3 regions of the Herbidospora sp. NBRC 101105 genome follow, and region 2 is predicted to be linked to each of the others. Evidence: riboswitches for the same ligand, from Rfam matches in the RefSeq annotation. Region 2 holds a riboswitch; each other region holds the start of a gene.
The links. Region 2 has a riboswitch for cobalamin ahead of QSK34_RS35020 (5-methyltetrahydropteroyltriglutamate--homocysteine S-methyltransferase). Riboswitches for the same ligand answer to the same signal wherever they lie in the genome.
Positions count from the first base shown of each region.

Region 1: linked by a shared signal. The riboswitch ahead of cobN (cobaltochelatase subunit CobN) and the one ahead of QSK34_RS35020 (5-methyltetrahydropteroyltriglutamate--homocysteine S-methyltransferase) in region 2 are both predicted to bind cobalamin.
Region 3: linked by a shared signal. The riboswitch ahead of QSK34_RS23180 (ribonucleoside-diphosphate reductase subunit alpha) and the one ahead of QSK34_RS35020 (5-methyltetrahydropteroyltriglutamate--homocysteine S-methyltransferase) in region 2 are both predicted to bind cobalamin.

Region 1 covers NZ_BSSX01000006.1:205,057-214,748, reverse strand. The annotation lists gene QSK34_RS24710 (serine/threonine-protein kinase) at 1-58, shown strand, start outside; gene cobN (cobaltochelatase subunit CobN) at 48-3,539, opposite strand; cobalamin riboswitch at 3,573-3,738, opposite strand; gene QSK34_RS24700 (ferredoxin-like domain-containing protein) at 3,788-4,789, shown strand; gene QSK34_RS24695 (precorrin-8X methylmutase) at 4,786-5,403, shown strand; gene QSK34_RS24690 (precorrin-2 C(20)-methyltransferase) at 5,403-6,887, shown strand; gene QSK34_RS24685 (cobalt-precorrin-6A reductase) at 6,884-7,606, shown strand; gene cobM (precorrin-4 C(11)-methyltransferase) at 7,650-8,387, opposite strand; gene cbiE (precorrin-6y C5,15-methyltransferase (decarboxylating) subunit CbiE) at 8,384-9,544, opposite strand; gene QSK34_RS24670 (PPOX class F420-dependent oxidoreductase) at 9,537-9,692, opposite strand, start outside.
Region 2 covers NZ_BSSX01000010.1:39,724-49,415, reverse strand. The annotation lists gene QSK34_RS35025 (HNH endonuclease) at 1-332, opposite strand, end outside; partial or broken gene QSK34_RS35020 (5-methyltetrahydropteroyltriglutamate--homocysteine S-methyltransferase) at 737-1,078, opposite strand; cobalamin riboswitch at 1,195-1,370, opposite strand; gene QSK34_RS35015 (hypothetical protein) at 1,469-2,146, shown strand; gene QSK34_RS35010 (ABC transporter ATP-binding protein) at 2,143-2,901, opposite strand; gene QSK34_RS35005 (FecCD family ABC transporter permease) at 2,898-3,944, opposite strand; gene QSK34_RS35000 (ABC transporter substrate-binding protein) at 3,941-4,888, opposite strand; gene QSK34_RS34995 (TfuA-like protein) at 4,885-5,937, opposite strand; gene QSK34_RS34990 (YcaO-like family protein) at 5,930-7,180, opposite strand; gene QSK34_RS34985 (YcaO-like family protein) at 7,173-8,351, opposite strand; gene QSK34_RS34980 (YcaO-like family protein) at 8,360-9,692, opposite strand, start outside.
Region 3 covers NZ_BSSX01000005.1:536,862-546,553, forward strand. The annotation lists gene QSK34_RS23160 (response regulator) at 1-61, shown strand, start outside; gene QSK34_RS23165 (pyridoxamine 5'-phosphate oxidase family protein) at 113-517, shown strand; gene QSK34_RS23170 (GAF domain-containing sensor histidine kinase) at 510-2,051, opposite strand; gene QSK34_RS23175 (ribonucleotide-diphosphate reductase subunit beta) at 2,174-3,169, opposite strand; gene QSK34_RS23180 (ribonucleoside-diphosphate reductase subunit alpha) at 3,169-5,448, opposite strand; cobalamin riboswitch at 5,523-5,737, opposite strand; gene QSK34_RS23185 (MBL fold metallo-hydrolase) at 5,828-6,601, shown strand; gene QSK34_RS23190 (DUF8508 domain-containing protein) at 6,797-9,244, shown strand; gene QSK34_RS23195 (protein-tyrosine phosphatase family protein) at 9,299-9,692, opposite strand, start outside.

The sequences.
Region 1 (9,692 bases), on a different contig from region 2:
GGCGGCGACGCCGGGGCGGCGGGCCGACTACCTGCCGCCCGACGCCTTCACGATGTAGCTTCCAGGTCGCCCTCGGTCTCCAGGAAGGCCTGCCGGAGCGCGGCGATGATCTCGGGGTCGGGCTCGGCCCACATGCCGCGTCCGGCCGCCTCCAGCAGGCGCTCGGCGATGCCGTGCAGGGCCCAGGGGTTCGACTCGCTGAGGAACCGGCGGTTCTCCTCGTCGAGGACGTAGGTGGCGGCGATCTTGTCGTACATCCAGTCGGCGACCACGCCGGTGGTGGCGTCGTAGCCGAACAGGTAGTCGACGGTGGCGGCCAGTTCGAAGGCGCCCTTGTAGCCGTGGCGGCGCATGGCGGCCAGCCAGCGCGGGTTGACCACCCGGGCGCGGAAGACGCGGCTGGTCTCCTCGGTGAGGCTGCGGGTGCGGACCGCGTCGGGCCGGGTCGAGTCGCCGATGTAGGCCTTCGGGTCGCGTCCGGTGAGGGCGCGGACGGTGGCGATCATGCCGCCGTGGTACTGGAAGTAGTCGTCGGAGTCGGCGATGTCGTGCTCGCGGGTGTCGACGTTCTTGGCCGCGACGTTGATCCTCCTGTACGCCGCCTCCATCGCCTCCCGCGCCGGCACGCCGTCCACCCCCCGGCCGTAGGCGAAGCCGCCCCACACGGCGTAGACCTCGGCGAGGTCGCGGTCGTCGCGCCACGTGCGGCTGTCGATCAGCGGCAGCAGACCGGCTCCGTAGGCGCCGGGGGCCGAGCCGAAGACGCGCAGCGTCGACCCGTCGGCCCTGACGTGGTCGCGGACGTAGTTGTCCGCCTCGTCCAGGTCGGCCACCAGCTTGACCGCGTCGTCCATCAGGGCGACCACGTGGGGGAAGGCGTCGCGGAAGAAGCCGCTGATGCGGACGGTGACGTCCACGCGAGGGCGGCCCAGCTCCCCAGCCGGGACGATCTCCAGGCCGGTGACGCGGCGGGAGGCGTCGTCCCAGACCGGGCGCACGCCCAGCAGGGCGAGGACCTCGGCGACGTCGTCACCGGAGGTGCGCATGGCGCTGGTGCCCCAGATCGACAGGCCGACCGAGCGGGGCCACTCCCCCGTGTCGGCCCGGTAGCGCTCGACGAGGGACTCCGCCATCGCCTGGCCGGTCTCCCAGGCCAGGCGGCTGGGCACCGCCTTGGGGTCGACGGAGTAGAAGTTGCGGCCGGTCGGCAGCACGTTGACCAGGCCGCGCAGCGGCGAACCGCTGGGACCGGCGGGGACGTAGCCGCCGTCCAGGGCGTGCAGGACGTTGGTGATCTCGTCGGCGGTGCCGTTCAGGCGGGGGACGATCTCGGTCGCGGCGAAGCGCAGGATGTCGCCGACGGCGCCCTCGGCGGTGACCGCGGCGGGGTCCCAGCCGGCCGCCTCCATCGCGACGACCAGCTCGCGGGCCTTGGCCTCGGCGACGTCGACGTCGGTCCGGGCGTCGCCGTTCTCGGTCAGGCCCAGGGCCTCGCGCAGGCCCGGGAGGGCCTGGTCGCCGGCCCACATCTGGCGGGCGCGCAGGATCGCCAGCACCAGGTCGACCCTCGCTTCCCCGGAGGGGACCTGGCCCAGGACGTGCAGGCCGTCGCGGATCTGGACGTCCTTGACCTCGCACAACCAGCCGTCGACGTGCAGCAGGAAGTCGTCGAACTCGGCGTCGTGGGGGCGGTCGTCGAGGCCGAGGTCGTGGTCGAGGCGGGCGGCCTGGATGAGCGTCCAGATCTGGGCGCGGATCGCGGGCAGCTTGGCCGGGTCCATGGCGGCGATGGAGGCGTGCTCGTCGAGGAGCTGCTCCAGGCGGGCCATGTCGCCGTAGGTGTCGGCGCGGGCCATCGGCGGCACCAGGTGGTCGACCAGGGTGGCGTGGGCGCGGCGTTTGGCCTGGGTGCCCTCGCCCGGGTCGTTCACGAGGAAGGGGTAGACCAGCGGGAGGTCGCCCAGCGCGGCGTCGGGGCCGCAGGCGGCCGACAGGCCGGCCGACTTCCCGGGCAGCCATTCGAGGTTGCCGTGTTTGCCGACGTGCACGACGGCGTCGTACCGGGACGAGAGCCAGTGGTAGGCGGCCAGGAAGTGGTGGCTCGGCGGCAGGTCGGGGTCGTGGTAGATGGCGATGGGGTTCTCGCCGAAGCCGCGCGGCGGCTGGACCATGACGACGAGGTTGCCGTCCTGGAGGGCGGCCAGGACGATGTCGTCGCCGTCGACGAACAGTTCGCCCGGGGGCGGGCCCCAGTGGTGTTCCATCGCCTCGCGGAGGTCGGCCGGGAGGGTGTCGAAGTGGGCCCGGTAGTCGTCCTTGTGGATGCGGACCGGGTTGCCGGCGAGCTGCTCGTCGGTGAGCCAGTCGGGGTCCTGTCCCCCGGCGGCGATCAGGGCGTGGATGAGGGCGTCGCCGTCCTGGGCGGCCACGCCCGGGAGGTCGCCGATCGCGTATCCGGCCTCGCCCATGGCCTTCAGCAGCCGGACGACGCTGCGCGGCGTGTCGAGGCCGACGGCGTTGCCGATGCGGGAGTGCTTGGTCGGGTAGGCCGACAACATGATCGCCACCCGGCGCTCGCCGACGGGGATGTGGCGCAGGCGGGCGTGCCGGACCGCCACGCCGGCCACCCGGGCGGCGCGCTCGGGGTCGGCGGCGTAGACGGTGAGCCCGTCGGGGTCGATCTCCTTGAACGAGAACGGGACCGTGATGATGCGGCCGTCGAACTCGGGGATGGCGATCTGCGAGGCGGCGTCGAGCGGGGACAGCCCGTCGTCGGCGGCCTCCCAGGCAGCCCGGTCGGTGGTGAGGCACAGGCCCTGGAGGATCGGGATGTCGAGGTCGGCGAGGGCGCCGACGTCCCAGGCCTCGTCCTCGCCGCCCGCCTGCGCGGTGGCGGGGCGGGTGCCGCCCGCGGCCAGGACGGTGACGATCAGGGCGTCGCACTGCCGCAGGGTGTCGATCAGGCCGGGCTCGGCGGTGCGCAGGGAGGCGCAGAAGACCGGGAGCGGGCGGCCGCCCTTGTCCCGGACGGCTTCGGACAGGGTCCGGATGAAGGCGGTGTTTCCGGCGACGTGGTGGGCGCGGTAGTAGAGGATCCCCACGACCGGCCCCTCGCCGTCGATGGCGTCGCCGAGGCCCCAGGAGGGCAGGGCCGCCGGCGGGGCGAAGCCGTTGCCGGTCAGGAGCAGGGTGTCGCTGAGGAAGTGGTGCAGCTCGGCGAGGTTCGACGGGCCGCCGTGGGCCAGGTAGGCGTGGGCCTCCGCGCACACCCCGCTGGGCACGGTGGAGAGTTCCATCAGCTCGGCGTCGGGGGCCTGCTCGCCGCCCAGCACCACGACGGGCTTGCCGCTGGCCAGCACGGCGTCCAGGCCCTCTTCGTAGGCCCGCCGGCCGCCCAGCAGGCGCACCACCACAACGTCGGCGCCGTCGAGCAACGCGGCCGGGTCGGGGGTCCGGGAGGGGTTCGCCAGACGGTAGGGGGCGCCGCTCGCGCGGGCGCTCAGCAGGTCGGTGTCCGAGGTCGACAGCAAAACGATCATGGCGAAGCCCTCCCTCGGGGTCCGCGCCCCGGGTCGTCTGTCCAGGTGACGGCCGAGTCTCCTGGCTCCCGGATCAGGGCTCACCCCGGCCTTCCCTGTGACAGTGGCCGTCGGTGGGGTTCGCTCCCCGGTGACAGTGGCGGGACCGCGCCGGATTCACACCGGCTTCCTCGTTTGTGCCGTCGCCCGATGAGACTACGGGACTCCCCCGGCTTGCAAGACCCACGGTGGGCTTTACCATCCTCGACGTGGCCATTACCGGACAATCCTCGCGCGACGCCTGCCCCGGCGCGCTGCAGGTCCACCCCGCCGCCGACGGGCCGCTGGCCCGGGTCCGGCTGCCCGGGGGCGACCTGACGGGGGCCCAGCTCGGCGTGCTCGCGGCCTCCGGAGGGGGCGTGCTGGAGCTGACGTCGCGGGCGAACATCCAGGTCAGAGGCGTGCGGGACCCGACGGCCTTCGCCGAGGCGGTCGCGGCGGCGGGGCTGCTGCCCTCGCCGTCGCACGAGCGGGTGCGCAACATCGTGGCCTCGCCGCTGAACGGTTCGGCCGCCTTCCGCGGGGTGGTCCGGGCGCTCGACGAGGCGGTCTGCGCGACGCCGGAACTGGCGGATTTGTCGGGCCGGTTCCTGTTCGCGGTCGACGACGGCTCGGGCGACGTGGCGGGGCTGGGCGCCGACGTGCTGCTGATGTCCCGCGGCGACCGCTTCGCCGTCGTCGCGGGGACGACCGATCTCCGGTTACGGCTCCCGCCCGCCGAGGCCGTCCACGAAGCGGTCAAAGTGGCACAGAACTTCCTGAAGGTCTCCGACGGCGCGTGGCGCATCCCCGACGGCGCCTTCCCCGGCGTCCCCGCGACCCTCCCCACGCCCCGGACCAGCGGATACGTCGGCGACTTCGGCGACACGACCGGCGTGCTGGTCCCCCTGGGCCGGTTGACCACGCGGCAGGCGGACGTCCTGGCCGAGGCCGAATGGCTGCGGGTCACCCCGTGGCGCACCGTCCTGGTCCCCAAGGGCACCCGGTTGCCCGGCGGGCTGGTCACCGACCCCCACGATCCCCGGCTCCACGTCACCGCCTGCACCGGCAGACCCGGCTGCGCGAAGTCGCTGAGCGACGTCCAGCACGACGCCACGCCCATCGGCGTGCCCGTCCACTGGTCCGGCTGCGCGCGGCGGTGCGGCCGGCCCCGGGGCGAGGTCGTGGACATGATCGCCACCCCGTCCGGCTACCAGCGGAGCACACCGTGACCTACATCAAGGACGGGGCGGAGATCTACCGCCGGTCCTTCGCCACCATCCGCGCCGAGGCCGACCTGTCGGCCCTCCCACCCGACGTGGCGCGGGTCGCGGTCCGCATGATCCACGCCTGCGGCATGGTCGACCTGCCGGGCGACATGGCCTGGTCCGGCGGGGTCGTCGCGGCGGCCCGCACGGCGCTGGAGGCGGGCGCGCCCATCCTCTGCGACGCGAACATGGTCGCGGCGGGGGTCACCCGCAGGCGGCTCCCGGCCGCGAACGAGGTGATCTGCACCCTCGCCGACCCGCGGGTGCCCGCCCTGGCGGCGGAACTGGGCACCACCCGCAGCGCGGCGGCGCTGGAGCTCTGGCGCGAGCGTCTCGGCGGCGCGGTGGTCGCGGTCGGCAACGCGCCGACGGCCCTGTTCCGGCTGCTGGAGATGGTGGCCGAGGGGGCGCCCGCACCGGCGGCGGTGGTCGGCATCCCCGTGGGCTTCATCGGCGCGGCCGAGTCGAAGGACGCCCTGGCGGCGTCCGACCTGGAGTTTCTGGTGGTACGCGGCCGCCGAGGCGGCAGCGCGATGACGGCGGCGGCCCTGAACGCCCTCGCCAGTGACGAGGAATGATGACCGGAACGCTCTATGGCGTGGGCCTCGGCCCCGGCGACCCCGAACTGGTGACCGTGAAGGCGGCCCGGCTGCTCGGCGAGGCGGGGGTGATCGCCTACCACAGCGCCCGGCACGGCCGCAGCATCGCCCGCTCGGTCGCCGCCCCCTACCTGCGCGAGGGCCAGATCGAGGAGGCCCTGGTCTACCCGGTGACCACGGAGACGACCGACCACCCGGGCGGCTACCAGGGCGCCCTCGACGAGTTCTACGCCGCCTGCGCCGCCCGCCTGGCCGTCCACCTCGACGCGGGCCGCGACGTGGTGGTGCTGTGCGAGGGCGACCCGCTGTTCTACGGGTCGTACATGCACATGCACAAACGTCTGGCGGGCCGATACCCGACCGAGGTCGTCCCGGGCGTGACCTCGATCAGCGGCGCTGCGGCGGCGCTGGGCCGCCCCCTGGTCGAGCGCGACGAGACGCTGACGGTGCTGCCCGGCACCCTCCCGGCCGAGGAGCTGGCCGCCCGGATCGGCGGCGGCCCGGTCGCGATCATGAAGCTGGGCAGGACGTTCACCAAGGTCCGCGCCGCCCTGGAGGAGGCGGGCCGCCTCGACGACGCCTGGTACGTCGAACGCGCCACCACCGGCGCCCAGCGCCTGGCGCCGCTGCGCGACGTCGACCCCGACTCGGTGCCCTACTTCTCCCTCGCGCTGCTGCCCTCCCCCGTCGGCGCCCCGCTCCCGCTGCCCGAGCACCCGCGACACGAGGGCCCCGGCGAGGTGGCCGTGGTCGGCCTCGGCCCGGCCGGACGCCCCTGGCTGACCCCCGAGGCCCAGGACGCCCTGGCCACCGCCGACGAACTCGTCGGCTACGGCCCCTACCTCGACCGCGTCCCGCCGAACCCGCGCCAGAAGCGGCACGCCACCGACAACCGGGTCGAGGCCGAACGGGCCGAGCACGCCCTCTCGCTGGCCCTGGCCGGAGCGCGGGTCGCGGTGGTGTCGTCGGGCGACCCGGGCGTGTTCGCGATGGCCTCGGCCGTGCTGGAGGCGGCCACGCAGGAGCGGTTCGCGGGCGTGCCGGTCAGGGTCGTGCCGGGGCTGACGGCCGCGCACGCGGTGGCCGCCCGGGTCGGCGCGCCGCTCGGCCACGACTACTGCGTGATCTCCCTGTCCGACCAGCTCAAGCCGTGGGACGTGGTCGCCCGGCGGATCTCCGCCGCGGCCGCCGCCGACCTGGTCCTGGCGATCTACAATCCGGCGTCCAAGACCCGCACCTGGCAGGTCGGGGTGGCCCGCGACCTGCTGCTCGAACACCGCCCGGCGCACACGCCCGTCGTCGTCGGGCGCGCGGTGGGCACGCCTCAGGAGAGAATCGTGGTGACGACCCTCGGCGACCTCGACCCGGCGGAGGTGGACATGCGCTGCCTGCTCATCATCGGTTCCTCGACCACGCGCGCGGCCGGCGACGTGGTGTTCACGCCGCGCCGCTATCCGGCATGAAACGCGTCTTCATCCTCGGGGGCACGGCCGAGGCCCGCGAACTGGCGGCCCGGCTGCACCCCGAACACGTCGTGGTGACCTCGCTGGCGGGCCGGGTCAAGGCGCCCCGGCTGCCCGTGGGGGCGGTCGTCATCGGGGGGTTCGGCGGGTCGCTCGGGCTGGCCCGCTGGCTCTGGGAGCATCCGGTCGACGTGGTCGTCGACGCGACCCATCCGTTCGCGGCGCGGATGTCCGAGGCGGCGGCCGAGGCGGCGGGCATGACCGGCATCCCGCTGCTGGGGCTGCGGCGGCCGGGCTGGACGCAGGAGCCCGGCGACGACTGGCGGTGGGTCTCCTCGCTGGAGGAGGCGGCCCGGTCGCTGCCCGGGAAGCGGGTGTTCCTGACCACCGGGCGCCGGAGCCTGCCGGTCTTCGACGGCGTTCCCGGCGTGTGGTTCCTGGCGCGGTCGGTCGACCCGCCCGACGACCCGGTGTCGATGGAGGTCGTGCTCTCGCGGGGGCCCTACACCCTCGACGGCGAGCTGGCCCTCATGCGCGAGCACCGGATCGACACCCTGGTGACCAAGGACAGCGGCGGCGAGCTGACCCGCGCCAAACTGCGGGCCGCCCGCGAACTGGGCGTCCCGGTCGTGATGGTGCGCCGCCCGCCGGTCCCCCCGGAGGTGCCCTATGTCGAGACGGTGGCCGAGGCGGCCGACTGGGTCGATGGAGTGGCGTAGGGCGACATTTCGAAAATGTCGCCCGGCGCGGCCTTGATGCGGACTAACGGGCGCGTGCCACCGAGTACAGGTGGCTGTCGGGGAACTGAGCCGCCGTCAGGACCCGGCCGACGATGATGACCGCCGTTCGCTTCACGCCTGCCGCACGCACCATGCCCGAAATATCGCCCAGCGTCCCCCTGATGATGACTTCATCAGCGCGGGAGGCGTAGGCCACCACCGCCACCGGGCAGTCGCTCCCGTAGCTTCCGGCGAGTTCGGCCGTCACCGGCTCGATGCGCTGGACGGCCAGGTGGAGCACCATCGTCGCCCCGGATCGGCCGAGCGTGGTCAGGTCCTCCCCCGGCGGCATGGGGGTGGCCCGCTCGGAGGTCCGCGTCAGGATGATCGTCTGGGCCACCCCGGGGACCGTCAGCTCGCGTCTGAGCGACGCCGCGGCGGCGGCGAAGGCCGGGACTCCCGGCACCACCTCGTAGGGCACACCGGCCGCGTCGAGCCGCCGCATCTGCTCGGCCATGGCGCTGAAGACCGACGGGTCGCCCGAGTGCAGCCGGGCCACGTCGAGGCCCTGCTCGTGGGCGCGGGTCATCTCGGCCAGGATCTGCCCGAGGTTCAGATTCGCCGTGTCCACGATCCTGGCCCCCTCGGGGCACCGGTCCAGCAGTTCGGCGGGGACGAGCGAACCGGCGTACAGGCAGACCGGGGAGGTCTCGATCACCCGCTGCCCGCGCACGGTGATGAGGTCGGCCGCGCCGGGTCCGGCGCCGACGAAGCGGATCACGTGAGGTCCTTTCTCGCTGACCAGATCGTCACCGGCATGGCCGGACGCCAGCCGGTGAACCCGCCGACCGGCGCGGCCCGGCTGACCGACAGGCGGGTGAGCTCGCCGCCGTGCTCGCGGTGCCAGGCCGCCAGGAGGGCCTCCGACTCCACGGTGACAGCCGTCGCCACCAGGCGGCCGCCCGGCCCGAGCGCCCGCCAGCACGTCTCCGGGACGCCCTCGGCGGTCAGGCCGCCGCCGATGAAGACGGCGTCGGGCCGGTCGAGCCCGGCGAGGGCGTGCGGGGCCGTCCCGGTGACGACCTTCAGGTCCGGTACGCCCAGCCGCGCGGCGTTCCCCGCGATGCGGGCCGCCCTGACGGGGTCGCGTTCGACGCTCACCGCGCGGCAGGCGCGGTCGGCGCGCATCCACTCGATCGCGACGCTGCCCGCGCCGCCGCCGACGTCCCACAACAGGCCGTTCGGCCGCAGGAAGGCCATGACCACGGCCCTGACCTCGCGTTTGGTGAGCTGGCCGTCGTGGTCGTAGGCGTCGTCGGGCAGGCCGGGCACGATCGGCAGGGGGTCGGCCGACCGGCACTCCACCGCCACCACGTTCAGCGGGTCGACGTCGTCGCGGAGGGGACCGACCCGCTCCCCCGGCCCGCCGAGTCGTTCCAGGACGGTGAGCGCGCTCTGGTCGTACCCCCCGGCTTCGAGGGCGCGGGCCACGGCGGCGGGAGAGCCGCTTCCCTCACTGAGCACGATGAAGCGGCGGCCGGGCGCGAAGACGGCGGCGAGCGGGCGGCCGACCATGCTGACGACCGTGACCGACTCGACGGGCCAGCCGAGCCGCGCGCACGCCAGCGACACCGACGACGGGTGCGGGATCACCCGCACCCCGGGCACGCCCAGGCGGGCGATGGTCGCGCCGATGCCGAAGTGCATGGGGTCGCCGCTGGCCAGCACGCAGACCCGCCGGCCGCTGCCGAGCAGCTCCCGCAGGGCCGGCAGCAGCGGGGAGGGCCAGGGCCGCAGCTCCCCCGGCACCTCCGGGAGCAGGGCGAGCTGGCGCGCCGAGCCGGCCACGACCTCCGCCTTCGCGACGGCCTCCCGGGCCGGTTCCCCCAGGCCCGCCCAGCCGTCGGCCCCGACGCCGACGACCACCACGTCAGTCACGCCGCACGTTCCCCAGCTCACGAGTGATCTTGATCTCGATGACGACCCGCAGCGGATTGGGCCTCGGCGCGCGGTAGCGGGCCGTGTAGAGCCGCACCGCGTGCGCGACCGCCCCGGGGTCGTCGCTGACGGTCGCGACGCCCTCCAG
Region 2 (9,692 bases):
CCAAAGAGGGTTCGAAACTCCTGATAGGCCGCAATCCGAGTAATTTGGTCATGAGTATTTCCATAATTTGCCGAGAGCAGCGGATTAAGTGCGGCCTTGTATTGCCGCATAGCTTTCCGATCTAATGAATTATATTCACCGTCATATCGTGTATGACATGTGGGACAAAGAGCGATGAGGTTCTTGAATTCATGTCTTTTGACTTTCGCCCACGGGATGATATGTGCAATCTCAACCGGCGTGGCGCGACATGTCGGAATTGCACAACGATGGCCTGCCTCAATAAGGACTCGACGCCGTAGTTCGCGGGGGATTGCCGGTCTCGTGGCCATAAGCGGCAGTATAGCGATTGCTATCAAAACTAGGTAGAGAAGCCATAGCCTTCGAAAAGGGCTGCGTATCGTGTCAACTTTGCCCCGCACCTTGGATCAGGATCGCTCAGCCTGTCCGGGCTCGGCGTTGGGTGCTGGCGGCGCGGGCCGCGACCGGCCGAAGAGCCGCAGCGCGGTCCGCGATCGCCAGCGCGCGGCACGCCGCAGGCGAGGCCGCCTTGATCATGTAGTGAAAATCCTCGCGGCTGCATACCTTCGACTGATCTTGCTGGCATCTCGACGAACGTGACGTGACCCGGGGTGCGGCCAGTGATGCTGGTCAACGGCTCTGCGTCGTTGCTCGGACCGCTGCGACGCTCTGCTCTTCGTCGACTCTCCATGTTGCCTTTGTGCACCAACTACTGGTAGTTGGTGTCGAACCACTTCGTCATCTCCAGCGGCGGCAGGTCCGCGGTGCCGCGTGCCATGGCGAAGTAGCGGTCGAGGCCGGTCAGGGCGCGGTATCGGGCCGGGACGGCGTCGATCATGACGGTGGTGTCGAGCACCTGGTCGTACAGGCTGAAGGTGTTGGACGGGATGGTGTCGAGCCCGGCGTCGCGGAGCTCGGTCCAGACCTCGCGGCGCAACCGCGCCGCGGTCGTCTCCAGTTCGGCGGCGTCGATCACGCCGGCCCAGTGGTTCTCGGTGGCGAACTTGAGTTCCCTCCGCGCGCCGATGCGCGGGTAACCCAGAATCGTCGTCTTCACGGCTGCTTCCCTCGTCTCGCCGACATGCGGCCACGTGAAAGGGGAGACAGCGCACGACGCGCAGGCCCTCCCACGAGGCCGCGGACCACCACGCGCCGAGGTCGGCGCGCGGGCGGAGGCAGGTCTTCGGACTCGTGGGCGTGGTGCTCGTTCCTAGTGGCCGTCGCTTCCCAAGCCCGGAGGGCTCAGTGCTGGTGACGGCGGTCGTTCCCACATACCGCTGCGGGGCAGTCCCGGATTCGCACCGGGTTCCCTCTTACGACGCCCGGCTCTGGCGGAGGCGGGCGAACCATCCACGCCGCCGAGCTTATCCGCCATCGCGCCACCATGGACGTCGATCACCCGAGAAGGTACGGTCTGCGCGAGAAGTCGACCATTGGAGCCTGTCGCATGCCCTCCAAGACGGCCAGATCGGCCCGCCCCCTCCCCATCCAGGAGAAGCCCGGCCCGGGACGGTCGCGGTACGCGATCGGGCTGGTGGCCGCCATCCTCGTGGCGGGCTCGCTGGGATATCTGTTCGGGGCGCCGGACGCCACCGAGACCTCGGTCGCCGAGATGCGGGCGGCCGAGATGAAGCGCGACGCGCAGCAGGTCACGGAGCTGACGTCCACGGCCCGCACCACGGTTGGCGAGATCACCTCGGTCATGGTGGGCCTGGGAGAGGCGCTGCCGCCCGGCGGCGCGCTCGCCGCCCGGACGCCCGCCGACGCCGAGATCGCCGAGTGGCAGAAGGTGATGAAGCAGGCGGTCGACCGGCACGCGGCCACGCCGTCGGGCACGACCGCGACCAACGTGGCGCGGGCCGGGTTCCGCAGCGCCGTCGACGCCATGGCGATCGCGGTCGACACCTACGCCTACTGCCGGAAGGTGCCCACCGACGTGCGGGCCGGCTGCCTGGAGGTCGCCCTCCGGCAGCGCACGGCCGGCGTGCTGGCCTGGTCGGTGGCGGCCACCCAGCTCGACCAGATCAACGTCGACGCCGGCCACGGTCACCAGCACGTCTACCTCACCAGCACGCCGGGTGAGGGGGCCATGATGGCCGACCCCGTCCCCGAGGGCTCGAACTAGCGGGCCAGGGGCAGGTTGATCCTGGGCAGTCCGTCGGGGCCGTGGGTCACCTCCGCGGTCACGCCGTACACCTCGGTGAGCAGGCCGGCCGTGACCACCTTCGCGGGCGGGCCGTCGGCGACCAGGCGGCCTCCGCTCAGCACCGCGAGCCGGTCGCAGGCGGCCGCGGCGAGCTGGAGGTCGTGCAGGGCGGCGACGACGGTGACGCCCAGCGACCGGACCAGCCGCAGCAGCTCCACCTGGTGACGCAGGTCGAGATGGTTGGTGGGCTCGTCGAGCAGGAGCAGGCCGGGCTGCTGGACCAGCGCCCTGGCCAGGTGCACCCGCTGCCGTTCGCCGCCGGACAACCGGGCGTAGGGGCGGCGGGCCAGCGAACGCACCTCGCAGCGTTCCATCGCGTCGTCGATCAGGTCGTGTTCGGCGCGGGTGAGGCGTCCCAGGGTGCCCAGGTAGGGCACCCGGCCGAGGGCGACGATCTGCTCGACGCTGTTCTCCAGGTCGGCGGGCGACTCCTGGGTGACGACGGCCACCCGGCGGGCCACCTCGCCCGCCGGGGCGGTCCACACGTCGAGCCGGTCGACCGTGATCCGGCCTCGGTCGGGCCGCTGCCGCCGGTAGACGCAGCGCAGCAGGCTCGACTTGCCGCTGCCGTTGGGGCCGATGAGGCCCAAGATCTCCCCCGGCGCCGCCGACAGGGTGACGTCGTGGAGCACGGGCGCCCAGGAGAGGTCCTCGATCTCCAGCGAGAGGCTCACGACAGCGCCCTCCGGTTGGCTCGGGCCAGCAGGACCAGGAAGAACGGCGCGCCCAGCAGCGCGGTGATGACCCCGATGGGGATCTCGTCGGGCTGGTTGAGCAGGCGTGCCCCCACGTCGACCCACACCATCAGCAGCGCTCCGGCCAGCGCGCTCAGCGGGACCACCCACCGGTTGTCGCCGCCGGCGACCATGCGGACGGCGTGCGGCACCATCAGCGCCACGAAGCCGATGCCACCGCTGACCGACACGACCGCGCCGACCGTGATCGCCGAGCCGACGACCAGCCGCGTCCGCAGCCGGTTCACCTCGACGCCCAGGCTCGTGGCCCCCTCCTCCCCCAGCACGAGGGCGTTGAGTTCGGCCGCGCGCAGCCGGAACCACACGACGGAGATCGCGACCACGACCGCCGGGACGGGCAGGTCGTTCCATTGGGTGCCGGACAGGCCGCCGAGGGTCCAGAACAGCGCCGACCGCAACTGGGAGTCGGGTGAGTTCAGCACGATGAAATTGGTCGCGGCCTCCGCCAGTGCGGCGACGGCGACCCCCGACAGGATCAGTGAGGTGACGCCGAGCCGGCCGCCGCCGCGCGCCAGCAGCAGCACCACGGTGAAGGTGAGCATGGCGCCGGTGAAGGCCGCCACGGGCAGCAGCCACGACAGGCCCGACATCAGCGCCAGCACCGCCCCCAGCGACGCCCCCGAGCTGGCTCCGATCAGGTAAGGGTCGGCCAGCGGGTTGCGCAGCACCCCTTGGAGCACCGCGCCGGTGACGGCCAGGCCCGCGCCGACGATCGCACCGAGCAGGACCCGGGGCAGCCGGATGTCGCGCACGATCACCGCGAGCGGTCCGGAGGGGGCGTCGTGGGTGGCGAGGACGATGCGCCACACGTCCAGGAAGGGGATGTCGACCGGTCCCAGGCCGACGGCGGCGACAAGGGAGACGCCGAGCAGCACGCCGAGCAGCACCACCGAGCCTGCCAGGGTCACCCGACGGCCCGGCGGGTCGGTGGAGACCCGCCGGGCGGCGACGCGGACGGTCAACGGGCGAAGCCCTCGGCCAGGGCCTTGAGCGCGCGGCCGCTGCGCAGGCCGGGCTGAAGGTCGTTGACGGGGATGACGACGAACCGGTTCTCCTTGACCGCGGTGACGTCCTTGATCGGGGCGTAGGAGCGCATCCACTCGATGGACTCGTCGGCGGGCTCGAAGACCTGGTCCTCGACGATGATCACCTGGGGGTCGCGCTTGACCAGTTCCTCCCAGGACACCTGCCCGAACTCCTTCGTCTCGGGGAAGATGTTCTCCCCGCCGGCCCGGCGGGCCAGGTCGTACACCAGAGTGTTCGCGCCGCTGGTCAGCGGCTTGTCCTTGCCTCCGGCGTAGTCGAAGACGCGCAGCGCCGGGGTGACGGGGGTGACGGCGTCGACCTCGGCCTTGAGCGCGGTGACGAGCTGCTCGGCCTTGTCCTGCACGCCGAAGACCTGTCCGAGCGCGCGCAGGTCGTCGTAGGTCTGCTCGACGGTGGCGGTGCCGCCCGGGCAGCTCGCCGACAGCAGGTGGCTGTTGACGCCCTCCTTCTGCAGGACGGCGCGGTCGCCGAGGGCCTTGGGGCCGTAGTCGTCGGGGTAGCCGCTGACCACCAGGTCGGGGTTGGCGGAGTAGACGACCTCCTTGGACGGGGGCGGGAAGGCGGATTCGGAGATCACTTTCACGCCGGTCAGGTCGGCGGCGTACTGCTGCATGATGTCGGTGGCGGCGACGGTGCCGGCCATCCGGTCCTTCAGGCCCAGGGCCAGCACGACCTCGGTGGCGACCGTGCTGGAGGTGACGATGCGCTCCGGCGGCTTGGCGTAGGTGTAGACGGTGCCGCAGTTGCTCACCTCTACCGGACCGGGAGCGGCCGAGGGCGCGGGGGCGGCCTGGGTGCCGGACGTGCCGCAGCCGGCCAGCAGGACGATGGCGGCCAGCGCGAACAGGGGTTTCTTCACTGTTTCTCCTTGGAGGCGACACGTGCGGCGTACTCGCCGCGGACGCGCAGGGTGTCGAGGATCGCGGCGGGCACGTCCCCCGCGACCTCGGTGGTGGCGGCCACCAGACATGCCTGGTCGGCGGCGAAGGCGGCGAGACCGGCGGGGGTCAGGTCGGCCAGGTCGGCGGCCGGGACCCGCTCCGACACGAGGGCGATCCACTCGTCGAGGGCGGCCCCGTGCGGGCGGGCCCCTGTGGCGGCGGCCACCAGGCGCAACACGGCGGCGCGTTCGAGCTCGTCGTAGCCGCCCTCGGCGCGCAGGTCGTCGAGGACGGCCGCGGCGACGGCGGGCGGGAGCGCGGTCCGGCCGACCGGTTGCACCGCCCGCCACTGCGAGGTGCGTTCGAAGTGCCAGGCGCGGTCGGCGGGCCGGATCTCGTCTGCGGCCAGCAGGTCGAGCAGCGCGAGGGCGTCGGCGCGTTTCACGTCGCGCCGCCCGCCGGGCAGCCAGTCGCGCAGTGGCGTGTCGCGACCGTCCAGCAGGCGGGGCCAGCGGCGGTCGGGATAGTGCAGGTCCTTCGCGGCGGCGAGCAGGCCGGCCGCCTCGCCGCCGGAGATCACCCCTTCGGTCACGGCGGCGCGCAGCGTGGCGCGGATGGTGACCATCGCCTCGTTGACCGGGCGGTATCCCTGGTCGGCGTCCAGATGGGCGACCGCCACCTCGTCGTCGTCGATCAGCTCGCCGGTGACGAACGCCCGGTAGACCTCGCCCACGCCGGTCATGCCGTAGGGCGCGAGCTCGGCGGCGCGCAGGGCGCCCATGCTGGCCGCCCCGGCGACGGAGACGCCTTCGGACATCGCCCAGAGGAGCTCCTTGTGCCAGACGGCGGGGACCCGCTCGTACACCCCGTCGACGAAGGCGACGACACGGGGGCGTTCGGCGGCGACCAGCGCGGCCACGTCGCCCTGCCCGGCCGGCGGCAGCACCACGACGTCGCGTCCGGGAAGGCGGTCGTGCACGACGGAGGCCGGGATCGTCGGGCCGGCGAAGACGGCGATCTCAGGCATCGGCCGGCTCCGCTCCGAGGGCACGCGCCCGGGGACCGGGCAGGGTCGGTTCGCCGGTCAGCGCACCGGCCCCCTCCAGGCCGGGCACCAGCACCTTGACCACGGGCACACCCAGCGACGGCCGGGTCAGGTCGACGGCGGCCACCTGGTCGAGGCCCGCCGCCGCCAGCCGGTCGAGCAGCCAGTCGAGGTCGTCGCCGAGCAGGTCGTGGTCGGCCCCGGTGACCGTGAACGGCCGGGCGTGCGGCAGGGTCGCGCGGAACGCGTCGCGCAGCTCCGTGACGCCGCCGGTGTCGGTGGTCTGCGCGTAGCGCTCCCGGGTGACGTCGTCACGCGCGCCCGAGATGGTGATCAGCCGCGACTGGGCCGCCTCGGTCAGCGCCCGCTGGACCGCGATGGACGGGCACGGATGACAACCCAGCCCGGTGGCGGCGGGCAGCGGGCGGAACGGGTCGGGTTCCGCCTCCACGATGTGGCAGAGCACCACCGGGACGCCGAGGTCGGAGGTGAGGTCGAACAGCGCGGCCTCGACGCCCGCCCGGTCGTAGAGGTCCAGCAGCCGCACGGTCTCCGGGTCGGTCAGCGTGGCGGCGTCGATCCGGGCCCCGGCCTGGGACGGGCCGTCGCGGAGGTCCCACAGGGCCGCCGCGTCCCGTTCGATCAGTTCGCACAGCGCGTGGACCAGCGCCTCCAGCGCGGTGTTCCCCCCGGCCAGGCCGTTGCTGTCGCGCGACAGGCCGTGCCCGGTCAGCGCGGGCGGCAGGGTGAAGTCGAGGCTCACCGCCTCGTAGGGCACCGCTCTCGGTTCGCCGGTGCGGACGTCGGCGCCGTCGATCCAGAGCAGGGGCGTGACGTCGTCGAGCACGCCGTCGGCGGTGCGCGGCAGCCCGCGGGGGTCGAGTGCCGCAGGGCCCAGTTCGGCGGGCCGGGCCAGCCGCAGGGGGCGGTCGATCACCTCGGCGTGGGCGTGCTCGACGGCCTCCATGGCCGCCGACACGCGGCTCGCCGCGCGGCTGACGCCCTTGCCCTGGCTGACCGAGAGGCTGCGCGCGTTGGGGCGATAGGCGGTGGCGACCGGGATGCCGATGAGGTCGAGGCCGGTGACGTCGGCGACGCGGGTGACCCCGCACGCGCTCAGAGCCGGGCCGAGCCGCCGCCAGGTGTCCTCCAGGGTGGCGGCGCGGTGGGTGCCGGTCCTGGCGACCTTGCGGCCGGGCCGGTCGAGGTTCCAGGGATCAGACATGCGGCACCGGCAGCCTCTCGACGTGGCCGGGCAGCGGGTCGGCCCCCGCGCCCAGGAAGGGGTAGGCGGCCGGTCCGGTGGAGCGCAGCCCCGGCACCACGACCCGGGCGACGTGCAGCCCCACGGCGGCCAGGTCGGGGGTGGTGAGATCGATCGTGATCACGTCGAGGCGGGGGGCGGTGGACGGCGTACCGGCGGGATCGCCGCCGTCGAGGCGGTCCCGGATGGCCGAGGCGACCCGTTCGTCGGCGAGGAGCTGCAGCGTGCAGAGCACGTCGGTGGCGTCGCCCAGGTCGGGGGCGTAGGAGTCGAGATACCGGCGGTCACTCCGGTGCGGCATCAGCGGGCCGGCCGGGCGTTCCCACTCCGGGATCCCGCCGGCCACCTCGGCGAGGGCGTCCAGTGAACGCAGCGCCTCGGCGGCGGCCGACCGGGCCGACCCGGTCGCGCAGCCCACGCCGAGCAGCCCCTCCGGGGTGACCGCCGTGCAGAGCACCACCGGTGCGCCCAGCGTGTTGGGGACCGACCGCCACGTGAGTTCCGCGCCGTCCGGGACGGGCAGCGGCGGCCCGTCCAGCCGGGGGAAGGCCGCTCCCCCGTGCCAGGCGGTGGCCAGGGCGTGCCGTTCCACGACCTCGGCGAGCGCCGAGGCGCGGGCCGCCTCCGGGGTCGGCCCGGCGGCGATGCCCGCCGCGATCGGCAGGTGCGCCGGGCGGCCCCGCACCAGCGTGTGCTCGCCGGACGACAACCAGACCAGCGAGGCGGGCACCCATACGGGGCTTCCGTCGCCGGCTCGTCCGGGCGTCCACGAGAGCACGTCGTCGCGGCGCAGGCCCACGAACGGGAAGCCGGGGCGGTCGTGCTGGTCCGGGGAGTAGAGGGCCAGCCGCTCGGGGTCGACGGCGGAATCGAGGTCGTGCCAGGTCGCCCGTCTGAGCCTGGCTTCCGGGACCAGGTGGCCCGCGTAGCGTTCGGCCGCCTCGCCCAGCGCTCTGATCCGGGCGCGGGCGGGGTCGCCGAAGGACGCGCCCCCGACGACGGGGTTGCCGAGGGGATGGCCGAACCGGCCCGTGGCGGCCAGTTCGGCGGTCGCGGTGTGCAGCACGGCGTGGCTGCGCCCGGTCACCACGCGGGTGACCGGCCCGGTGCGGGGGTCGAGCAGGACGTCCATCGGATCTCTCAGGTGTGCGGGAGCGGGACGAGGTTGACGTCGGCCTCCGCGATCGGGGCGGCGCGCAGCCCGAGGCGGACCGGATCGGCGTAGAGGCGGTCGCCGCCGAGGAAGGGGAAGGCCGCGGGCGGGTTGGAGTAGGCGCCGGGGACGATCACGCGGACCACCCGGGCCCCCGTCGCGGCCACGTCGGCGGTGGTGAGGTCGACGGCGTGGGCGCGCAGGCCCAGCGCGTGGATCCGGTCGAGGTAGGCGCGGCGGACGTCGCCGGTGATCGTCGGCAGGTCGTCCAGCCGGACCGGGCGGGCGTCGCCGGTGATCGGTTCGAGCTCCTTGACCATCGCCGGGTCGAGCCAGATCTGGCTGTGGCAGGCCAGGTCCACCACGTCCCGGAAGTCGCCGCGGTACGACCGGGTGTAGGCCCGGTCGGACCGGTGCGGCTTGAGCATGTCCGCGCTGAGCACGCCCTCCTCGACGGCCCGGTGGATCGCGCCGTCGGGTTCCAGCAGGCCCAGGGAGTAGATCCGCAGGGTCACCGCCTCGGCCAGCGCCTTCGCCACCGCGTGCGCCGGATCGGGCCGGGCGGCGACGCCGAAGGTGTGGATGCCGAGCGCCGGGTCGTGGAGCAGCACCCCGATCACCGCGACGTCGAACGTCGTGGGGATGCGCACCACCCGGTAGCGGAGGTCCCCGGCGGCGCCCGGGGCCCGTCCCCAGCCCGGCCCCAGCGACGGGTCGGGGCGCAGCAGGTGGGCCAGGCGGGGGTCGGCCACCTCCACCGGGTCGGCCGGGAGGCGGTTGGCCCACCAGATGACGGTGGCGTCCCGTTCGATGACCTCCTCCAGTGCCGAGGTCAGCGCGAAGCGCAGGTCGGGACCGGCCGCGAGACCGGCCAGCATGGCGTAGTTGGTGGCGGGTTCGGCCGCGCGCGGCGGCACGAGGTAGTTGACGAAGACCAGCGAGGCGGGCACCCACACGGGCGGCCCGTCCAGGGTGGTGCCCCTGATCCACAGGACCGGCAGGTCGGCGGCGAAGGGGACGAAGGGGCATCCCGGTTCGGCGTACTGGCTCGTGGAGTAGAGCGCGAGCGTCGCCGGGTCCAGGGCGTTCTCCCCGGCGGCGGCGAGTTCCGCGTGGGTCGCCCGGCGCAGGCCGGCCGGGACGAAGTTGCCGCAGTACCGTTCGATCGCCTCACCGGCCGCGCTCGTCAGGGCCCGGCCGGGGTCGTGGAAGGCGGTGCCGGTCGCCACCCGGTCGGCCGGCCACGGCAGGTGGTCGGAGACGGCGGCGACCGAGGCCGTGCACACGTTCAGCCCGGCGGGCCACCAGGGCTCGGGCGGC
Region 3 (9,692 bases), on a different contig from region 2:
GCAGCGGCGCACCCAGGCGGCGGCGCTCGCGGCCCGCATGAGGGCAGATCGGCGCGATTAATAGGACTTAGGTCCCTAATCCCCTATATGCCGTTACCGGCAGACTCACGACATGAGAATCGACTCGGCCGGGCTCACGGTGTTGTCGCGGGAGGAGTGCCTGCGCCTGCTGGCCACCACGCCCATCGGGCGGCTCGTGTTCACCTATCGGGCGCTGCCCGCCGTCCAGCCGGTCAACTACGTCCTCGACGGGGAGACCGTCGTCATCAGGACCGCCATCGGTTCCCGCCTGGCCGCCGCGACCCGTGACGCCGTGGTGGCGTTCGAGATCGACGACGTCGACAGGGAGACCGGGTCGGGCTGGTCGGTGACCGTGCTCGGGCACGCCCGCGGGGTGACCGCGCCCGAGGAGGTCGCCCGGTTGTCGAGGTTGCCGCTGATGCCCTGGGCGCCCTCGGCGTTCGACCACTTCGTGACGCTCTCCACCGATGAGGTGTCGGGCCGCCGGATCAACTGACGGGCACGCTCCAGCGCAGGCGGGTGTGCCAGCCGTCGGCCGCGCCGATCGAGAACGAGCCGCCCAGCAGGACCGCCCTCTCCTCCAGGTTGCGCAGGCCGCTGCGGCGGCCCCCGTCGGTGACGCCGACGCCGTCGTCCTGGACGATCAGGGTCAGCACCCCGCCGGTCACCTCGGCCACCACTTCGGCGCGGGTGGCCTTCGCGTGGCGTACAAGATTGGAGAGGGCCTCGCGCAGGACGGCGAGCAGCTGTTCGGCGACCGCGTCGCCCACGGCGTTGTCGAGCCAGCCGTCCATCCGCAGGCCGGGCATGAAGCCCAGGTGGCCGCGGGCGCCCTCGACCAGTTCGACGATGTGGGAGCGGAGGCTCTGCTCGCCCATCACGGCCGGTGACTGGAGGGCGAAGATGGTGGAGCGGATCTGCCGGATCGTCTCGTCGAGCTCGTCGATCGTGTGCCTGACCCGGGTCGCCGCCTCGGGGTGTTCGACCAGTTTGACCGTGCTCATCAGCGTCATGGCGGTGGCGAACAGGCGCTGGATGACGACGTCGTGCAGGTCTTTGGCGATGCGGTGGCGGTCTTCCAGCAGGCCCAGGCGCTCGGCGTCCTCCCGGGCCTCGGCCAGTTCCAGCGCGATCGAGGCCTGGTCGGCGAAGGCGCTCAGCATGCGCAGCAGCGACGGCGTGAACGGCAGGCGGCCCGGCCGTTTGCCGAGCTGGAGCACCGCGCGCACCGAACCGACGCGGCCCAGCGGTATCGACGCCTGGTCGACGAGGTCGGCGAGGTCGCCGTCGACGATCTCGGTGCCGTTGCCGAAGCGCAGCACGGCGACGTCGGCGTCGGCCATCTCGCGGGCCCGGCCGACGACGTGGGTGAGCACCTCGTGTGGCCCGGCGCCCGACAGCAGGCTCGTGGTGACCTCGGACGACGCCTGCAGCCACATCTCTCGGCGGCGGGTTTCCTCGAACAGGCGGGCGTTCTCGATCGCGACGCCGGCGGCCGTGGCGAGCGCCGTGACGACCGCCTGGTCCTCCTCGTCGAACTCGGCGCCGCCGCGTTTCTCGGTCAGGTAGAGGTTGCCGAAGACCTCGTCGCGCACCCGCAGCGGCACGCCCAGGAAGCTGCCCATCGGCGGATGGCCGGGCGGGAAGCCGTAGGAGTCGGGGTGGTCGGAGATCCGCGCCAGCCGCAGCGGCTTCGGCTCCTTGATGAGCAGGCCGAGCAGCCCCAGGCCGTGGGGCCAGTGCTCGATGCGGGCGATCTCCTCCTCGCTCAGCCCGACCGGGATGAACTCCAGGAGGGTGGACTCCTCGCCCACCACGCCCAGCGCGCCGTAGGTGGCGTCGACCAGCCGGGCGGCGGTCTCCACGATCCGGCCCAGCACGGTCTCCAGCTGGAGGTCGCTCCCGATGAGGACCACGGCCTCCAGCAACGAGTGGACGCGGTCACGGGTGGCCAGCACGGCGTCGAGCCGGGTCTGCAGTTCGGCGAGCAGCTCATCCAGGCGCATGCTGGGCACGAGAGGGTGAGCCATGCCGACATTCTGCTCCTAACCGGCGGCGCGGGGCGACCTGCTGACGCGGGTCGGGCGGGTCCACCGGTGACCGTCTCGTCGAAGGGCGTGACGGTCACCGGGGCGCGGATGAGCGGGCGCGGCTAGAAGTCGGCGTCGAAGCTGACCGTGCCGGTGACGCCGACCTGGTAGGCCGAGACCTTGCGCTCGAAGAAGTTCGAGAGCTCCTGCACGTCCTGGAGCTCCATGAAGGCGAAGGGGTTCTTCGAGCCGTACAGGGGCGGGACGCCGAGCTGGGCCAGCCGGCGGTCGGCGACGTGCTCCAGGTAGAGGCGCATGTCGGCGATCGACATGCCCGGCACGCCCTGGCCGAGGAGGTCTTCGGCGAACTGGGCCTCGCAGTCGACCGCCTCGGCGAGCATGCGCCTGATCTCGGCGATCAGGTCGTCGTCGAACAGGTCGGGCTCCTCGGCGCGGGCCACCTCGACGACGTCGAACGCGAACGCCATGTGCATCGACTCGTCGCGGAACACCCAGTTCGTGCCCGAGGCCAGGCCGTTCAGCAGGCCTCGGGAGCGCAGGAAGTAGACGTACGCGAAGGCGCCGTAGAAGAACAGGCCCTCGATGCACGCGGCGAAGCAGATGAGGTTGAGCAGGAAGGCCCGCCGGTCGGCCTTGGTCTCCAGGCTCTTGAGGTCGCCCAGGGAATCGATCCAGCGGAAGCAGAACTCGGCCTTGCGGCTGATCGACGGGATGTTCTCGACGGCCGCGAAGGCCTCGAAGCGCTCCTGCTCGTCGGGCACGTAGGTGTCGAGCAGGTTCAGGTAGAACTGCACGTGCACGGCCTCCTCGAAGAGCTGCCGCGACAGGTAGAGGCGCGCTTCGGGGGCGTTGACGTGCTGGTAGAGGTTGAGCACCAGGTTGTTGGCGACGATCGTGTCACCCGTGGCGAAGAAGGCCACCAGCCGCGACACCAGGTGGCGTTCGGCGGGCGACAACCTCCCCAGGTCGGCGAGGTCGGAGTGGAGGTCGACCTCCTCGACGGTCCAGGTGTTCTTGATGGCGTCGCGGTAGCGCTCGAAGAACGCCGGGTAGCGCATCGGGCGCAGGGTCAGGCTCATGCCGGGGTCGAGCAGCATCACTGGCACGCCTCACAGGACTCGGGGTTCTCCAGGGAGCAGACCTCGGCGGCGGTCAGCACCGGCACGGTGGCCTGCTGGATGCGCGTCGCGGGGCGCGAGCGCAGGTAGTAGGTGGTCTTGAGGCCCGACTTCCAGGCGTAGAGGTACATCGACGAGAGCTTGTCGATGGTCGGGCTGGCCATGAACAGGTTGAGCGACTGGCTCTGGTCGATGTACGGGCCGCGCGCCGCCGCCATGTCGACCAGCGCCCGCTGGGGCAGTTCCCAGGCGGTCCGGAACAGGGTCCTGATCTCGCCGGGCAGTTCGGCGATGCCCTGGACCGAGCCCTCGGCCTGACGGATGGCCGTGCGGATCGGCTCCGTCCACAGGCCGCGCGCCTTGAGCTCGGCGACCAGCGCGTTGTTGATCTGGAGGAACTCTCCACTGAGCGTCTCGCGCTTGAAGAGATTCGACACCTGCGGCTCGACGCACTCGTAGCAGCCCGCGATCGAGGCGATGGTCGCGGTCGGGGCGATGGCGATCAGCAGGGAGTTGCGCAGCCCGTACTCGGCGATCTTCGCGCGGAGCGCGGTCCATTCGGGGCTGAGGCCGTGCAGGTCGGGCTGGAGCCTGCCGCGGGCGGCCCAGGTCTCCTGGTACGCCGGATGCGGACCGTGTTCGGCCGCGAGGTCGGCCGAGGTGTCCAGAGCGGTCAGGTAGATCTCCTCGGAGATCCGGGTGGAGAGCTCCTTCGCCTCAGGGGAGTCGAAGGGCAGCCGGAGCGCGAAGAAGACGTCCTGGAGCCCCATCAGCCCGAGGCCGACCGGACGCCAGCGGGGATTGCTCGCCGCGGCCTGCTTGGTCGGGTAGTAGTTGATGTCGATCACGCGGTCGAGGAAGACCACGGCCGTCTTGACGGTCCGGCGGAGCTTGGCCCAGTCGATGCCGCCGTCGGCCAGGTGGGCGGCCAGGTTGATCGAACCCAGGTTGCAGACCGCGGTCTCCTCGTCGTTCGACACCTCGATGATCTCGGTGCACAGGTTCGACAGGTGCACCACGTTGCCCGGCTCGGCGGCCTGGTTGCAGGTGCGGTTCGAGGTGTCCTTGAAGGTCATCCAGCCGTTGCCGGTCTGGGCCAGGGTGCGCATCATCTTGGCGTAGAGGTCGCGGGCGCGGATCTGGCGCACCTGACGGCCGTCCTGCTCCGCCTTGCGGTAGACCTCGTCGAAGGCCTCGCCCCACAGGTCGGGCAGCTCGGGCAGCTCGTTCGGGTCGAACAGCGACCACATCTGGTCGGCCTCGACGCGGCGCATGAACTCGTCGGGGATCCAGTTCGCCAGGTTGAGGTTGTGGGTGCGGCGGGCGTCCTCGCCGGTGTTGTCCCGCAGCTCCAGGAACTCCTCGACGTCGGGGTGCCAGGGCTCCAGGTAGACGCACGCGGCGCCCTTGCGGCGGCCGCCCTGGTTGACGGCGGCCACGGAGGCGTCGAGGGTGCGCAGGAACGGCACAATGCCGTTGGAGTGGCCGTTGGTGCCCTTGATCAGGGCCCCCCTCGACCGGACCCGCGACCAGGAGATGCCGATGCCGCCGGCGAACTTCGACAGGTGGGCGACCTGGGCGTACCGCTCGTAGATCGAGCCGAGCTCGTCGCGCGGGGAGTCGACCAGGTAGCACGACGACATCTGGGTGTGCCCGGTGCCGGAGTTGAACAGCGTCGGCGAGCTGGGCAGGTAGGACAGCGACGACATCAGGCGGTAGAGCTCGACCGCCTCCTCGGGCGTGCGCGCCAGCCCGCAGGCCACCCGGAGCAGCCAGAACTGCGGGGTCTCCACGGGGAGCCGGGTCTGGGGGTGGCGGAGCAGGTAGCGGTCGTACACGGTGCGCAGGCCGAAGTACTCGAACCGCCGGTCGTTGCCGGTGTCGATCGTGGCGTCGAGCAGGTCGGCGTGGTCGGCCACGAAGGCGGCGGTGGTGTCGCCGATCAGGCCGAGGGCGTGGCCCTCCTTGATCGACCGGCTGAACGTGTCGGCCTCGACCTCCTTGCGGATGTACGCCGCCAGCAGCCGCGCGGCCAGCCGGGAGTACTGCGGCTCCTCGCCGATCATCTCGGCGGCGGTCTGGATCGACAGACGGTCGAGTTCGGCGGTGGTGGCGCCGTCGTACAGGCCACTGATCGTCCTGGTGGCGACCCGCAGCGGCTCGACGTCGTCGAGCCCGCCGGAACAACTCTCCACCGCGGCCACGATCCTGGTCACGTCGACCGGTTCGAGCGAGCCGTCGCGCTTCTTGATGCGCATCCTCGTCCTCTCCTCGCGAACTCACCGAGGCGCGCGGGCACGAGGGCACCGGGCGGGGCCGTCCCACGCGGCCTCGGACCAAAACGCGATTGGCAGGTCTTCGGACTCGCGGGCGTGCTTCGTCGCGAAGCGCCTACCGGCCGTCGCTTCCCAGGCCTTCGGCAGCCCAGTGCTCGATTGACGGCTTTCGTTCCCACTCACCGCTGCGGGGCAGTCCCGGATTCCCACCGGGTTCCCTCTTACGGCGCCCCGGCTGGCGGGCGGGGCGAACCAACGCGTGAGACACCATATCTGGGATCGAGATCGGCTGTCACATCAACATGTGGTGTCCGGCACCCCCGGACGAATCCCCCTGGCGGAGTGTGCGCAGGATGGGGTGATGGAGCGGAAAACCTGCACCGTGCGACTGGTGGGCGGGCCCACGGCGCTGCTGGAGATCGGCGGCCTCCGGCTGCTCACCGATCCGGCCTTCGACGCGCCCGGACCGATCCCCAGCGGCACCCGGACGCTCATCAAGACCACCGGCCCGGCCGTCTCCCCGGAGGAACTGGGCGATCTCGACATCGTCCTGCTCTCCCACGATCAGCACGCCGACAACCTCGACCGCTCGGGCCGGGCCCTGCTCGACGAGGTGCCCGAGGTGCTGACCACGCCCGAGGCGGCCGAACGGCTCGGTGAGGACATCACCGGCCTGCGGCCCTGGGAACACCGGACCTTCGAGCGGCCCGACGGCGGCTCCCTCCGCATCACGTGGGTGCCCGGCCGCCACGGGCCACCCGGCACGGAAGATCTCACCGGCCCGGTGACGGGCTTCGTGCTGACCGCCTTCGATCTACCGGCGATCTACGTGAGCGGCGACAACGCCTCGCTTGAGGCGACCCGCGAGATCACCGAACGGCTCGGCCCGATGGACGCCGGCGTCTTCTTCGCCGGCGCGGCCCGGACCCCGCTGCTCGACGGCTTCCTGACCTTCACGGCCGAGGAGGTGGTGGAGGCGACGTTGATCACCGGCGCGGAGGTGGTGATCCCCGTCCACATGGAGGGCTGGCAGCACTTCACCGAGGGCCCGGCCGACCTGCTGGACGCCTTCGAGAAGTACGAACTCGCCGACCGGCTGCACCTCTTGGAGCCCGGAGAGTCGACCTCGTTCTAGCCGACTGGGATTGTCGGTGATCCGTCCACGAGTGTCGTCAGAAAGCCGTTTGTCCACGTCGCGGACCTGGGCGAAGTGAAACGTCACGGAAAGAAACGGCGAACTCCTCGGTAGTAGCAGAATGTGCCATTTCCAAGGCATATGCGGTGCCACCATGCTCTGTGGAGACCATCTCCCCCAAGGAGCAGAACACCTGTGGCTAATCCCAGAGCACGCCGCCTGATCGCTGCGGCAGGTCTGTCGTTAGCGGTCGCGGCCACCCTGACGACCGTCCCGGCTCCCGCGAGCGCCCTCTCGACCGACGTCGTCATCTCCGGCGTCTACGGCGGTGGCGGCAACTCGGGCGCGACCATCAAGAACGACTACATCGAGCTGGCGAACCTCACCGGCAGCCCGATCAACGTGTCCGGTTGGAGCGTTCAATACGCCTCGGCCGCAGGTGCCGTCTTCCAGATGACGAACCTGAGCGGAACGATCCCGGCCCACGGCAAGTACCTGGTCCAGCAGGCGCCCGGCGCCGGCGGCACGCTGAGCCTGCCGACCCCCGACGCCACCGGCTCGATCCCGATGTCGGCCACCTCGGGTGTCGTCGCGCTGGTCACCGCGCAGGTCCCGCTGGTCGGCTGCGGCACCTCCTGCGCGACCGCCCCGAACGTGAAGGACCTCGTCGGCTACGGCGCGACCGCCAACGTCGAGACCCTCGCGGCCCCCGGCCTGTCGAACACCACGGCCGCCGCCCGGTCCGGCGCTATGACCGACACCGACAACAACTCGGTCGACTTCACCGCCGGTGTGCCGAAGGCCACCAACTCGGCCGGCACCACGGTCACCGCGACCGACACGGGCGGCCCGACCGACCCTACGCCCGGCGCCGTGCGCATCCACGACATCCAGGGCAGCGGCCGGATCTCCCCGATCGTCGGCCAGAACGTCACCAACGTGCCCGGCATCGTCACCGCCGTCCGCACCACCGGCAGCTCGCGCGGCTACTGGATGCAGGACCCGTCGGTCGACGCCGACCCGCTGACCTCAGAGGGCATCTTCGTCTTCATGGGCACGACCTCGCCGACGGTCGTGCCCGGCGACTCGGTGCTGGCCTCCGGCCGCGTCACCGAGTATCGCCCCGCCACGGGTTCGCAGGCGCTGACCGAGCTCGGCGGCACCGTCAGCACCGTCAAGCTGTCGAGCGGAAACCCGCTGCCCGCGCCGGTGACCGTGGACCTGCCCCCGGCCTACACCAAGTCGGGCTCCCTTGAGGCCCAGCCGCTGGAGCCGTCGTCGTACGTGCTCGACTGGCTGGAGGTCCACGAGGGCATGCGCGCCACCGTCGCGGAGACCACCAAGCTGGTCAGCCCGGTCAACACCGAGTTCGGCGAGTTGTGGGTCACCTTCGACCCGGCGCACAACCCGACCCCGCGCGGCGGCCACATCTACCTCGACTACGCCGACAACAACGCGGGCCGGTTCTTCATCCAGTCGCTCGTCGGCGCCCCCGCGGCCAACGTCGGCTCGACGCTGGCCGCCGGCACCACCGGCGTCATCGACTACCAGAGCTTCGGCGGCTACGTCCTCCAGGCCACCCAGCTCGGCGCCATCACCGAGGGCGGCCTCAAGCGCCAGAAGGTGACCCCGGCGAAGAAGGCCGGCGACCTGTCGATCGCGACGTACAACGTCGAGAACCTGACCGTCGGCGACTCGGCGGCGAAGTACCAGCGCCTCGCCGAGGCCGTGGTCGTCAACCTCGGCACGCCGGACATCCTGGCCCTGGAGGAGATCCAGGACAACAACGGCACCGCCACCGGCACCGTGGCGGCCGACCAGACCGTGGCCAAGTTCATCGCGGCCATCGTCGCGGCCGGCGGCCCGACCTACGACTGGCGCTCGATCGACCCCAACGAGGGCACCGACGGCGGCGCCCCCGGCGGCAACATCCGCCAGGTCTTCCTGTTCAACCCGGCCCGGACCACCTTCGTGGACCGTCCGGGCGGCGACGCCGACACCGCCGTGACGGTGTTGCGCGAGCGTCCGACGAGCAACCAGGTCTACCTGTCGGCCAGCCCCGGCCGCATCAACCCGACGTCGTCGGCGTGGTCGTCCAGCCGCAAGCCGCTCGTGGGAGAGTTCCTGTACGACGGCAACAAGCAGCTCTTCGTCGTCGCCAACCACTTCAACAGCAAGGGTGGCGACCACCCCCACTCGGCCGCCGTCCAGCCGCCGAACCGCACCACCGAGGTCCAGCGCATCGCGCAGGCGACCGAGGTGCGCAACTTCATCGCCGACCTGAACGCCAAGAGCGGCGGCCAGGCCCGCGCGGTGGTCCTGGGCGACATCAACGACTACCAGTTCTCACCCGCCGTCTCGACCCTCACCGACAACGGCGCGCTCCTGAAGGCGCTGATCAACGACCTGCCCGCCGGTGAGCGGTACTCGTACATCTTCGACGGCAACTCGCAGGCGCTCGACCACATCCTGGTGACCCCGAACATCAAGGGTTACGCCTACGGCGTCGTGCACATCAACGCCGAGTTCTCCGACCAGGCCTCCGACCACGACCCGCAGATCCTGCGGATCCTGACGGGGTGCAACACGGAGCCGCTCCCCGAGCGGTGCCGCCCGGGCAGCCCGGTCGTGGACGTCGAGTAACACCTTTCGCAAATCAGAAGCGCCCGTCCTCTTCCCCGGGGGACGGGCGCTTTCTCATGTACCGGCGTTCAGGTATTCCACGAAATGCGGGTTGTGCAGGGCGAACGACGAGCGTTTTGTCCGCACCAGATTGATCGCCTCGTCCAGGCCGTGACCCAGCAGGAGCAGGGTCTGGGCCACGACCAGGCCCGAGCGGTTGTAGCCCGCCCTGCACCTGACCAGGACCTTCCGCCCCGACCGCACCGCCTCGGCGGCGAGGTCGGACATCGCGCGGACCTCGGCCATCTCGGCCGGGGTCAGTTGGCCGTCGGGGACGTGGCAGGCGTGGTGGACGGCCGAGGTTCCCGGGCCGTGGCCGTCGAGGCGGATCATGCTGATGACCACGTCGAACTCGTCGGCCACGATCACCGGGAGCAGGCCGCCGGAGTCGTTGCGGAAATGGCCGCCC